Regions from separate parts of the Rhizobium sp. CECT 9324 genome, predicted to be linked through region 1. Evidence: predicted binding sites of a transcription regulator. Region 1 holds the regulator's gene; each other region holds the start of a gene.
What was found. Region 1 encodes PhoB, which activates phosphate uptake and scavenging genes when phosphate is short. Its sites were predicted from a motif close to TGTCATNNANCTGTCAT; they were not measured.
Positions count from the first base shown of each region.

Region 2: a site for PhoB is predicted at 1,848-1,864, ahead of LQ231_RS15165 (DUF1868 domain-containing protein). Genes of this name have one in related genera too.
Region 3: a site for PhoB is predicted at 1,662-1,678, ahead of phnC (phosphonate ABC transporter ATP-binding protein). Genes of this name have one in related genera too.
Region 4: a site for PhoB is predicted at 1,353-1,369, ahead of ppk2 (polyphosphate kinase 2). Genes of this name have one in related genera too.

Region 1 is NZ_CAKKMZ010000001.1:1,017,597-1,020,794, reverse strand. Features, by position in the region: gene LQ231_RS04870 (aspartate aminotransferase family protein) at 1-631, opposite strand, end outside; gene LQ231_RS04865 (GcrA family cell cycle regulator) at 1,068-1,601, shown strand; gene phoB (phosphate regulon transcriptional regulator PhoB) at 1,685-2,368, opposite strand; gene phoU (phosphate signaling complex protein PhoU) at 2,396-3,109, opposite strand; gene pstB (phosphate ABC transporter ATP-binding protein PstB) at 3,156-3,198, opposite strand, start outside.
Region 2 is NZ_CAKKMZ010000001.1:3,114,454-3,117,651, reverse strand. Features, by position in the region: gene carB (carbamoyl-phosphate synthase large subunit) at 1-1,648, opposite strand, end outside; gene LQ231_RS15165 (DUF1868 domain-containing protein) at 1,908-2,639, shown strand; gene LQ231_RS15160 (zinc-dependent alcohol dehydrogenase family protein) at 2,646-3,198, opposite strand, start outside.
Region 3 is NZ_CAKKMZ010000001.1:674,659-677,856, reverse strand. Features, by position in the region: gene phnK (phosphonate C-P lyase system protein PhnK) at 1-290, shown strand, start outside; gene phnL (phosphonate C-P lyase system protein PhnL) at 303-1,010, shown strand; gene LQ231_RS03125 (DapH/DapD/GlmU-related protein) at 1,007-1,621, shown strand; gene phnC (phosphonate ABC transporter ATP-binding protein) at 1,744-2,604, shown strand; gene phnD (phosphonate ABC transporter substrate-binding protein) at 2,689-3,198, shown strand, end outside.
Region 4 is NZ_CAKKMZ010000001.1:364,270-367,467, reverse strand. Features, by position in the region: gene leuC (3-isopropylmalate dehydratase large subunit) at 1-1,039, opposite strand, end outside; gene ppk2 (polyphosphate kinase 2) at 1,414-2,319, shown strand; gene LQ231_RS01680 (amino acid ABC transporter permease) at 2,373-3,197, opposite strand.

The DNA.
Region 1 (3,198 bases):
GATCATGCTCGTCACAAATGGCGCGCAGCTCGCGCAGCATCTCGACGGGGATGGCGCGGATGCCGCCCTCGCCCTGAACCGGCTCGACAAGAATGGCAGCCGTCGCATCGGAGATGGTCGCCTTCACGGCATCGATATCGCCGAAAGGAACCTGGTCGAAACCCGGAGCCTTGGGTCCGAAGCCCTCGAGATATTTTTCCTGGCCGCCGGCGGCGATCGTCGCGATGGTTCGGCCGTGGAAGGCGCCTTCCATGGTGATGATGTGGAATTTCTCCGGGTGGCCCTTGGTGAAATGATAGCGGCGCGCGGTCTTGATCGCACATTCCAGCGCTTCGGCACCGGAATTGGTGAAGAAGACACGATCAGCAAAGGTGGCTTCGGTCAGGCGCCGGCCGAGCATTTCCTGGCCAGGCACATCATAGAGATTGGAGACGTGCCAGAGCTTTTCGGCTTGCGCCTTCAACGCTTCGACCAGATGCGGATGGGCATGGCCGAGAGAGTTGACGGCAACGCCGGCGGCAAAATCCAGGTAGCGTTCTCCGCTCTCGGTAACAAGCCAGACGCCCTCGCCTCGCTCGAAACGCAGTGGCGCCCGATTGTAGGTCTGATAAAGCGGCGTCGCTTTGGTCATGGCTATCATCATCCTTGATTGGCGGCGTTCAGCGGCGACAGAACAGCCGTGGGCAGGTCAAAAATTAAAAATGCCGCCTTGCGGCGGCGGGGGCACTATCGGCATTTAACCCAGCAATGTCAACGAAACTTACTGGAAAATGAGGGCTTCCGGGCATTTGCCGCGACCACCGGACGCCATGGCGCCGGGTCCATTTGTGAGTGTTGCAGACTTGACTCACTCGGGAAGCAAGTTGGGGAAAACCGGGAAATCGATTCCAGATGATTCTCCCGACTCTTGTCACAGAGTCACCCGACCAGTAGGTTAACATTCAATAAATTGAGCAATGCGGCGGAAATAGTCACCGACAGTAACGAGGCGGTTTTTGTTTCGAATTCGTTCGAAGCAACGGTGAGGGATTCTGCCATCACACACGCGAGCGGCGGAGAATTACAGCATGAACTGGACTGATGAACGCGTTGAGAGACTAAAGCGCCTGTGGGCCGAAGGCTTGAGCGCGAGCCAGATCGCAGCGCAACTAGGCGGCGTCAGCCGCAATGCGGTTATCGGCAAGGTACACCGGCTGAACCTGCCAGGTCGCGCCAAGGCCGGCGGAAGCACATCTGCAACCCGCGCCGCCAAGCGTCCGGCACCGGCAACGCAGCGTCCAGCGGCATTCCAGGGCCGCACCGCAACGACGACCCGCACGGTAACCCGCGCGGCTGGCGGCAACATGCTGAAAGAAGAGGTCGAAGTCGATATCTTCGAAGAAGTCGAAGTCTCGCGTCCGTCGAATGTCGTGGTGCCGATTTCGCGTCGCCTGGCCTTGACCGAACTGACCGAGCGCACATGCAAGTGGCCGATCGGCGATCCGATGAAGGACGATTTCCACTTCTGCGGTTGCGAAATCAACGATGCCTCACCGTATTGCGGCTACCATGCCAAGATGGCCTACCAGCCGGTGAGCGAGCGGCGTCGGGCGGCCCGCTAAGGGCCGACGGCAAACGCCAGATACAAAAAAAAACGGGCCGCTGGGCCCGTTTTTTTTATTGCGCGCTGTACCCTGCCGAGGGTTCAGACTTCCATGGAATAGCCCGCACCGCGGACGGTGCGGATGACATCCTGCATGTTGGAAAAGTTCAACGCCTTGCGCAAGCGCCCGACATGCACATCGACCGTGCGTTCGTCGACATAGATGTCATGGCCCCAGACGCCGTCGAGCAACTGCGAGCGTGAAAAAACCCGACTGGGCGAAGCCATGAGAAACTCGAGCAGCCGGAATTCCGTCGGCCCGAGGCGCACTTCGCGGCTCTTGCGATGGACACGGTGGGTCTCACGATCCAGTTCGATATCACCGCAACGCAGCACGCTCGACAGAACCTCGGGCTTAGCACGGCGCAACATCGCCTTCACACGCGCCATCAGTTCCGGCGTCGAGAACGGCTTGACGACATAATCGTCGGCACCAGTCGCCAGGCCCCGGACGCGCTCGCTCTCTTCGCCACGCGCCGTCAGCATGATGATCGGCAGCCGCTCGGTTTCCGGGCGCATGCGCAGGCGCCGGCACAATTCGATGCCTGAAACGCCCGGCAGCATCCAGTCGAGGATCAGCAGGTCCGGCACGCGCTCCTGGAGACGAAGCTCGGCTTCGTCACCACGCAGAATGGTCTCGACCTCGTAGCCTTCGGCTTCGAGATTGTAGCGGAGGAGGACGCTCAACGCCTCCTCATCCTCTACGACAGCTATTTTCGGCAGCATGGAAGGCAAAACCCCATTTGTGACGGCTTACTCGTTGATCGCGCCGACGGAGGACGTCAGGTCTTCCTTCGGACGCTCGCCCTCGGGCTGGGCACCGGTCGTCATGTAGTAGATTGTCTCGGCGATGTTGGTCGCGTGGTCACCGATACGCTCGATGTTCTTGGCGCAGAAGAGAAGATGCGTGCAGCTGGTAATGTTGCGCGGATCTTCCATCATGTAGGTCAAGAGCTCGCGGAACAGCGAGGTGTACATGGAGTCGATCTCTTCATCGCGGTCGCGGATCGATTTTGCCTTTTCCGCCGAACGGGTGGTGTAGACGTCGAGCACTTCCTTGAGCTGGGCAAGCGCCAGGTCGGAGAGATGTTCGATGCCGCGGGCGAGCTTGCGAGGGATGCCCGAGCTCTGAACCGCCATGACGCGCTTGCAATTGCTCTTGCCGAGATCGCCGACACGCTCGAGATCGCTGGCGATGCGCAGCGCGCCGATGATTTCGCGAAGGTCGGCGGCGACCGGCTGACGGCGGGCGATCATGACGATCGCCTTGTCGCCGATTTCGCGTTCGGTGGCATCCATGATCACGTCGTCGGAAATGACCTTCTGGGCGAGTGCGCCATCGGTATTGACCAGCGCACGGACGCTTTCGGCGACCATCTGTTCCGCCATGCCGCCCATCTCGGAGATGCGGCGCATCAAGTATTTCAGCTCGTCGTCAAAGGCCGACAAAATATGGGAAGAAGACATGTTTTAGCTTCCTGATAAGAGAAACGACTGCAAGGGGAACAGCGGATCAGCCGAAGCGACCCATGATGTAGTCCTGCGTGCGCTGATCG
Region 2 (3,198 bases), 2.1 Mb from region 1:
AGCTGCGCAGGTTCTCGGCGTCATCCGGCAGGCCATGTTCGCGAACCCGGGCTTCCATATCGATGATCGCCTTGAACTGGGCGATGAACCACGGATCGATCTTGGAGCCGTCATGAACCTCTTTTTCGCTCATGCCGAAACGCAGGGCCTGGGCGACCATGCGCAGGCGGTCCGGTGTCGGCGTGCCGATGGCGGCGCGGATGGCGTTCTTGTCGTCGCCACTTGTGCCATTGGCATCGACGCCGGGAATTTCGATCTCGTCGAGACCGGTCAGGCCGGTTTCGAGACCACGCAGGGCTTTCTGCAGCGATTCGGCGAAGGTACGGCCGATCGCCATGACTTCGCCGACGGACTTCATCGCGGTGGTCAGGACCGGAGACGCACCCGGGAATTTTTCAAAAGCAAAACGCGGGATCTTGGTGACGACATAGTCGATCGACGGTTCGAAAGATGCAGGCGTCGCGCCGCCGGTAATGTCATTTTCCAGTTCGTCGAGCGTGTAGCCGACGGCAAGTTTGGCGGCGACCCTGGCGATCGGGAAGCCGGTCGCCTTCGATGCCAAAGCGGAAGAACGCGAGACGCGCGGGTTCATTTCAATCACCACCAGGCGACCGTCGGCCGGGTTGACGGCGAACTGCACGTTCGAGCCGCCGGTCTCAACGCCGATCTCGCGCAGGACCGCGATCGAGGCGTTGCGCATGATCTGGTATTCTTTGTCCGTCAGGGTCAGCGCTGGCGCAACCGTGATCGAATCGCCCGTGTGCACGCCCATCGGGTCGATGTTCTCGATCGAGCAGATGATGATGCAGTTGTCCGCCTTGTCGCGGACGACCTCCATTTCATATTCCTTCCAGCCGAGAACCGATTCTTCGATCAGCACTTCTGTGGTCGGCGAGGCGTCCAGGCCGGAATTGATGATCTCGTAGAATTCCGAGCGGTTGTAGGCGATACCGCCGCCGGTGCCGCCCATGGTAAACGACGGGCGGATGATGGCGGGCAGGCCGACGACGTCGAGTGCCTGGGCAGCGATCGCCATGGCGTGGCTCATGTAACGCTGCTTGCGATCGGTCTCGCCGAGGTTCCACTGGTTTTCCAGCTCGTCCAGCGCCTTGTCGAGGTCGGCGCCGGAAAGCTCGGCCTTGACCTTGTTGCGCTCGGTCTCATGGGTCTTGCGGTCGGCGTCCTTGATCTCTGTGGCATTGGCCAGCATCGACTTGGGCGTTTCGAGGCCGATGCGGGTCATCGCTTCACGGAAGAGGGCGCGGTCTTCGGCCATGTCGATCGCGGCGGGCTTGGCGCCGATCATCTCGACATTGTAGCGGTCGAGCACGCCCATGCGCTTCAGCGAGAGTGCAGTGTTCAGCGCTGTCTGGCCGCCCATGGTCGGCAGCAGCGCATCGGGGCGTTCCTTGGCGATGATCTTGGCAACAACTTCCGGCGTGATCGGCTCGACGTAGGTCGCGTCGGCGAGGCCCGGATCGGTCATGATGGTCGCCGGGTTGGAGTTGACCAGGATGACCCGGTAACCCTCTTCCTTCAGCGCCTTGACGGCCTGGGTGCCGGAGTAGTCGAATTCGCATGCCTGGCCAATGACAATCGGACCAGCGCCGATGATGAGGATGGACTTGATATCTTGGCGCTTGGGCATGGCTCTATCCGTTCTGTGACCTGCGCGAAAAACCGGCCAAGGTGATGAGCTCACCGGCCGGGCGCAGATAGATGGTCTTTTCAGGCTAGAAGCGGCTTATAGGGAAAGTTTTTGCCGAGCGGAACCCCATAAATGAAGGCTTAGCAGGAAAGTTGGGGAGTGCGAATTTCGCCTGTGGTTCGGTCTCGTAACGGTGGGCTGTCACACAGGTTTCTTGGCCCGGAGATAGGGCAGGCTTCCGTGTCCCTAGGATGTTAAGATGTCGATTGAAAAACTTGCACCGCGCCTCCATGCCTTCTCAAAATTTTACGCGCCGGGCGCCATCCGGCATCTCGGAACCCGCTACAACGCGTCCGGGACATTTCTGCCCGAGCCGGGCAATACCGTGGTTTGCCATTTGCCAGTCGGATCGGAAACCGAAGCAGCGATTGTTGCGGCACGAGACCGCTATCTTGGAATGCCTGAAGCGCGGCTTTTGGCATTTACGCCGATCTCCAGCCTCCACATGACCCTGTTTCAGGGGATTATCGAATATCAAAGAAGCCTGCCATTCTGGCCCAATGATGTGCCGCTTGATACGCCGATCGAAGACATGACGGCGATTTTTCTCGACAGGCTGGTGGGCTTCGAACCTTGCGTCGCGTTTGATGTCGAGGTGACGAGGGCAACCCCGAACGGATTGATACTGAGTGGCGTGACAGGCGAAGACCGGATGGCGCTGAAGGAATGGCGGAATCGTCTTGCCGACCTGCTCGGTTATCGTCATCCGGATCACGAAACCTACGAGTTTCATATTACCTTTGCCTATCTGATGGAGCGGTTCGACGATCAGGAAATTCTGCGCTGGCAGCCTTTCCTTGAAGACATCGTCCACGAGATTGCAGACCAGGTGCCGGTGATCGAACTCAAACCGCCGGCCTTCTGCATTTTCGACGACATGAACCATTTCGAGGAATTGCTGGTGTTTGCACCGAAGACGTCTTCCGCCTGAGCGCCACTAACCGGTAGTCAGCCCCGGCACGATCAGGACCTTGACCTCGCCAGCTGCCGGCGGCTGGGAAACGACGTCGACAGCGTCTTCGAGCGATACCTTTCGCGAGATCAGCCTGTCGATTTCAATGGCGCCCGATGCGACGAGATCGGCGGCGCGGCGATGGACGAAGGGGTTGATGAAGGAACCGAGCACCTTGAGCTCCCGAAACAGGATGTCGAAAGGTTCGATTTCGACCTTTGCGCCCTGAGGCATGACGCCGAGGATGACAACGGTGCCGCCGGCTTTTGCCAGGCGGAACGATTGCTGGACGGTTTCGGCGACCCCGGCACATTCGATGACGACATCGACACCGCCGGGCATCAGGCCGTTCGCGCCGGCTATCTGATCGATGATATCGTCCGTCGTCGGATCGACGCTTGCGGTGGCGCCGATTTCCTCGGCAAGCGCGCGGCGCGATGCCTGCCGGGTGGAAAGGATCACCGTGGTTGCGCCGGCGAGGCGGGCGAGTTGTAGGGTCAACAGGCCGATGACGCCGCCGCCGAGCACGACGACGGAT
Region 3 (3,198 bases), 340 kb from region 1:
CCCGCAATCTGGTGACCGGGCCTCGTCTCGTCTTCATGGACGAGCCGACGGGCGGCCTCGACGTCTCCGTGCAGGCGCGCCTGCTCGACCTGGTGCGCGGCCTGGTCAACGATCTCGGGCTTTCCGCCATCGTCGTCACCCACGACCTTGCCGTCGCCCGCCTGCTGTCGCACCGGATGATGGTGATGAAGGACGGCCATGTCATCGAACAAGGGCTCACCGACCGCGTGCTCGACGATCCCCGCGAACCCTATACCCAGCTGCTCGTATCCTCGATCCTGCAGGTCTGACGGAGAAAAACCATGGCAACGCCCCTCGTCGTCTCCGAAGTCTCGAAGAGCTTCACCATGCATCTGCGCGGCGGCCTCAAGCTGCCCGTCGTCGCCAATGTCTCGTTTTCGGTCGCCACCGGCGAATGCGTCGTGCTCGGCGGTCCGTCGGGCATCGGCAAGAGCTCGATCCTGAAGATGCTCTACGGCAACTATGCCGTCGATGCCGGGCAGATTCTGATCAACCACCAGGACAAGATGATCGACATCGCCAGCGCCGATCCGCGCCAGGTGCTGGAGGTCCGACGTGGCACGCTCGGCTATGTCAGCCAGTTCCTGCGCACCGTACCGCGGGTCTCGACACTGGATGTCGTGGCCGAACCGCTGGTTGCCCGCGGTGTTTCGACCGAAGAGGCCCGCGCCCGGGCCTCCGAATTACTGGCAAAGCTCAACCTGCCGCACGATCTCTGGCAATTGCCACCATCGACCTTTTCCGGTGGCGAGCAGCAGCGCGTCAACATCGCCCGCGGTTTCATCACCGACCATACGATCCTCTTGCTCGACGAACCGACAGCATCGCTGGATGCGGCCAACCGCGCCGTCGTGGTCGAGATGATCCGCGCCAAGAAAGCGCAAGGCGTCGCGCTTCTCGGCATCTTCCACGACGAGGAAGTGCGTGAACTGGTGGCCGACCGCATTCTCGACGTTTCGCAATTTTCACCTCGGAAAGTGGCCGCATGAGCAAGCAACTCGGTCTTGAGCCCTACATTCACGTGACAGCACGGGTGAACAATTCCACGCTCGGCCGCTATATCGAAGTGTCGGAACGCTGCCGGCTCGAAGAAGTCGAGATGGGCGATTATTCCTACATCATGCATGACGGTGCCGTCTGGTGCGCGACGATCGGCAAGTTCGCCAACATCGCCGCCAGCGTGCGTATCAACGCCACCAATCATCCGACCTGGCGGGCAACGCTGCATCACTTCACCTACCGGGCAGCGGATTATTTCGAGGGCGCCGAAAACGACCACGACTTCTTCGAGTGGCGCCGCGGGAACCGCGTGACCATCGGCCACGATGTCTGGATCGGTCACGGATCAACCGTGCTGCCCGGCGTCACGGTCGGCAATGGCGCGGTGATCGGTGCCGGGGCCGTCGTTTCCAAGGATGTCGCACCCTATACGATCGTCGGCGGCGTGCCGGCCAAGCTCATTCGCGAGCGGTTTCCCAAGGCGGTGGCGGACGGCATGGAGCGGCTTGCCTGGTGGGACTGGGCGCATGACCGGCTTTTTGCAGCACTTGAGGACTTTCGTGCACTCAAGGCAGACGCATTTGTCGAGAAATATTCGTGATTATCGATAATAATCAGTATTTTAGATCATTTTACAAAACCGACATGAAACTGACATTCGGACTTCACGCAAAGCCACTAGATCGGAGCACGTTCCGTAGACATGATGGCGAAGGACCCAAGATGCGTTTCAAGTTGGAAAACCTCAATCGCCAGTTCGGCAGCAACAAAGCCGTCGATTCCGTGACGCTCGATATTCCGGCCGGCCAGATGGTCGGCGTGATCGGACGCTCCGGGGCCGGCAAGTCGACACTGCTGCGCATGATCAATCGGCTTGTCGATCCAACCTCCGGCAGCATCCGTTTCGGCGATACGGAAATCTCGACACTGCGTGGTGCGGCCTTGCGCAATTGGCAGCGCGACTGTGCGATGATCTTCCAGCAGTTCAATCTCGTGCCGCGCCTCGACGTGTTGACCAATGTGCTGCTCGGCCGTCTGAACCATCGCTCCACGACGCTCAGCCTGTTGAACATCTTTACCCGCGAAGAGCGCCTGATGGCGATCGCAGCCCTCGAGCGCCTCGGCATCGAACAGACGGCACTTCAGGCCGCCGGCACGCTTTCGGGTGGCCAGCAGCAGCGCGTGGCGATTGCCCGTGCGCTGATGCAATCGCCGAAGATGGTTCTCGCCGATGAGCCGATCGCCTCGCTCGACCCGCTGAACGCGAAGATCGTCATGGACGCCCTCAAAAACATCAACGAACAGGATGGCATCACCGTCGTCACCAACCTGCATACGCTCGATACGGCGCGCAATTATTGCGAACGGATCATCGGCATGGCGCGGGGCCGCGTCGTCTTCGACGGCACGCCGGGCGAGTTGACCGCCGAGGCGGTGCAGGAAATCTACGGCTCGGACCAGCATGGCGCCGGCATCGACGAAACGATGACCTCGACCAGCATCAATATTCCCGCCCATCAGAACAATGCGGCGATGCAGACCCCATCAGCCGGCCTTCGCCCCTTGGTCACCGCCGAGGCCTAAGCGCCCGCAAAGATCGCAAGCCCGCGTCAAGGGCGACCGGTTCCAGAACCACCTCACGCATCCTATCGAACAGGAGATGAACTCATGTTGAAGAAGACTTTGCTTGCCACGGCAGCTCTCGTCGCTCTCGCCGGCTCCGTCCATGCCGAAGACCTCAAGGAATTCCGCATCGGCATTCTTGGTGGCGAAAACGAAGCCGACCGCCTGCGCAACTACCAGTGCATGACCGACAAGCTGCCGGCCGTTCTCGGCGTGGAAAAGGTCTCGCTGTTCCCGGCCGCCGATTATGACGGCGTTATCCAGGGCCTGCTCGGCGGCACGCTCGACTATGCCGAACTCGGCGCCTCCGGTTATGCCAAGATCTACCTCGCCAAGGCTGACGCCGTCGAGCCGATCCTGACCACCGTCCAGACCGACGGCGCAATGGGCTACTACTCGATCATGGTTGCCCGCAAGGACAGCGGCATGACCAAGGTCGAAGACATCAAGGGCAAGAAGCTCGGCTTCGCTGACCCGGATTCGACATCGGGCTACCTGATCCCCACCGTCACGCTTCCGGAAGCCATCGGCGGCCCGGTCAAGGAATTTGTCGCT
Region 4 (3,198 bases), 650 kb from region 1:
TGAACACCCGGTCGATGGCGATATCGGTGATCTTGGTGTCCGGCTTCAGGCCCATATAGTCGAGCGCGCGCCATTTCGAGGTGCGCTTGTTCTCGTCTTCGATGAGATCCGGGTTCGGTACCACGCCCTGGATGGAAACGACGTCTTCCGGCGAGGAGCCCCAGGAGACGATCGGCGGCAGATCGGCGGCGTTCAGCACGACGACGCGGTCGTAATGGGCGCCTTCGTCGCTCTGCAGCGTCTTCCAGTATTCGATCGCCTGTTCCAGCTGTTCACCCTTCGGCGCGCGCGGCTTGCCCTTGATATATTCGAAGGTCTTTTCGTCCGGCGCGATCAGGCCGGCGCGGGCGCCGCCTTCGATCGTCATGTTGCAGACGGTCATACGGCCTTCCATCGACAGCGCACGGATGGCTTCGCCGGCAAATTCGATGACATGGCCGGTGCCGCCGGCCGTGCCGATTTCGCCGATGATGGCAAGGATGATGTCCTTGGCGGTCACATGCTCCGGCAGAACGCCATCGACACGCACCAGCATGTTCTTGGCCTTCTTCTGGATCAGCGTCTGGGTGGCCAGCACATGTTCGACTTCGGACGTGCCGATACCATGCGCCAAGGCTCCGAAAGCACCATGCGTCGAGGTGTGGCTATCGCCGCAGACGATGGTCATGCCCGGCAGGGTGAAGCCCTGTTCCGGACCGACGATGTGCACGATGCCCTGGCGCTTGTCGCTGGCCGAATAATATTCGACGCCGAACTCGGCGGCATTGGTGGCGAGCGCCTCGACCTGGATGCGGCTTTCCTCGTTCTTGATGCCAAGATGGCGATCCGGCGAGGTCGGTACGTTGTGGTCAACGACGGCCAGCGTCTTTTCCGGCGCACGGACCTTGCGGCCGGCCATGCGCAGACCTTCGAAGGCCTGCGGGCTCGTCACTTCGTGAACGAGGTGACGGTCGATGTAGAGAAGACAGGTTCCGTCGTCCTGCTGATCGACCATGTGGTCGTCCCAGATCTTGTCGTAAAGAGTACGCGGTGCGCTCATGGCTTTATATCCGTGTGAAGATGATAGATGGCAATCGGGCGTGTGGTCGCCAAACGGCAAACCGGCGTTACGGCGTCCTAGACTAGACGGCTGTTGAGCGCCCCGGAGACACGCGCGAAAAAGCGTGCCGGCAGACGCTTGTGGTCTTGCAGCACGAAAATGTCTGGCGCGAGGCATCCGAATTTCGATCCCATGCGCGGTTCTTTAGCAGTTTTTCGTGCGGTCGGCAATGTGGCAGTAACCGGCGGCGTTATCGTCCTGCACGCATCACGCAATGGTTTGGCGAGCCGGGCTGGCCGGCCCATTTTCCAGCTGTCATAAAGCATTCGCGCAAACATGCGTTGATCTGCCGTTCGAACCCGGAAGGAGCCTTTATGTCCGCGCCCACGCATGACGACGTCAACCGCATCAAGAACGAGATCATCGACAGCTTCGACGAGGAACTGGAACTGGAGATGGAAGAGGAGCGGCTGGACGAACTCGTCGCCGAGGGCCTGTCCGAGCCGACGATCGACCGCAGGGTCTATTTCCGCGAACTGTTCAAGCTGCAGCACGAACTCGTGCGGCTGCAGGACTGGGTGCATTACAAGAAACTCAAGGTCGTGCTGCTGTTCGAAGGTCGCGATTCGGCCGGCAAGGGCGGCGCAATCAAGCGCGTGACGCAGCGCCTCAATCCGCGCGTCTGCCGCGTCGTGGCGCTTCCCGCACCGACGGAACGTGAACGCAGCCAGTGGTATTTCCAGCGCTACGTCAATCATCTGCCGACGGCCGGCGAAATGGTCATGTTCGACCGCTCCTGGTATAACCGCGCCGGCGTCGAACGGGTGATGGGTTTCTGCAGCCAGGACGAACTGGAGGAATTTTTCCGCTCCGTGCCGGAATTCGAGCGCATGCTGGCCCGCTCCGGCATCATCCTGCTCAAATACTGGTTCTCGATCACCGACGAGGAACAGGAATTCCGCTTCCGCATGCGCATCAACGATCCGCTGAAGCAGTGGAAACTGTCACCGATGGACCTGCAGAGCCGTATTCATTGGGAGGAATATACCAAGGCCAAGGAAGAGATGCTGGAGCGCACCCACATTCCCGAGGCGCCGTGGTGGGTTGTCCAGGCGGTCGACAAGAAGAAGGCGCGGCTGAACATGATTACCCATCTGCTCGGCCAGATCCCCTATGAAAGCGTGCCGAAGGAACAGGTCGTCCTGCCGGACCGGGTGCGCAACAGCGACTACCTTCGCCATCCGGTGCCGCAGGAAATGTATGTGCCGGAAATCTATTGAGGCTGGATCGGCCGGAAGCGGAAAGAATGGTCTTCCGCTTCCGGCCGAAAAACTCAGGAGCGCTCGGCCCGCGCGCGCATGCGCTTCTCGAAGCCGCGCAGCATCAGTGACAGGCCGATCGTCAGTACCAGATAGACATAGGCGACGATCGAATAGGTCTCGAAAAAGCGGAACGACCCGGAGGCATAGACCTTGCCCATCTGGGTGATGTCGGCGACGCCGAGCACCGAGACCAGCGACGAATCCTTGACCATGGCGACGAAATCGTTGGACAGCGGCGGGAAGATCACCCGGATCGCCTGCGGGAAAACGACGAGGCGGAACCGCTGGCTGCGGCTGAGTCCAAGCGCCTTGGCCGCTTCGATCTGGCCCTTGTCGATCGACTGGATGCCGGCCCGGAAGATTTCGGCGATGAAGGCCGAATAGCCGATCATCAGGGCGATGATCGCCCGCCACATCAAAGAGACGTCGCGCACCACCATCGGCTCCAGATAGCCGGCGGCCGTCAGTGGCGAGACGATGAGGTTGTAGAGCGCGACAAAGCCCGGAGCGCCGACGAAGGCGACATAAAACAGCAGGACGAGGATCGGCACGCCGCGTACCACCTCGACATAGAAGCGGGCGATCTGGCGCAGCACCATGCTGTCGGCCATGCCGAGCAGCGCGATCATCAGCCCGAGCGTGGTCGCCAGCAGGAAACCGGTCAGCGTTACGAAGACCGTCACCCAGATGCCCTTGGCGACCGTGTTGAACACTTGTGTGTACAGATCGCTGAACACGATGACGAGGCCGACCAGGACGGCCAGCACGACAAAGGCGACCAACCACCAGGGTCGGTCGCCCTTCTGATTGCCTTGCGGCAGGGTCTGGAAGCTCATC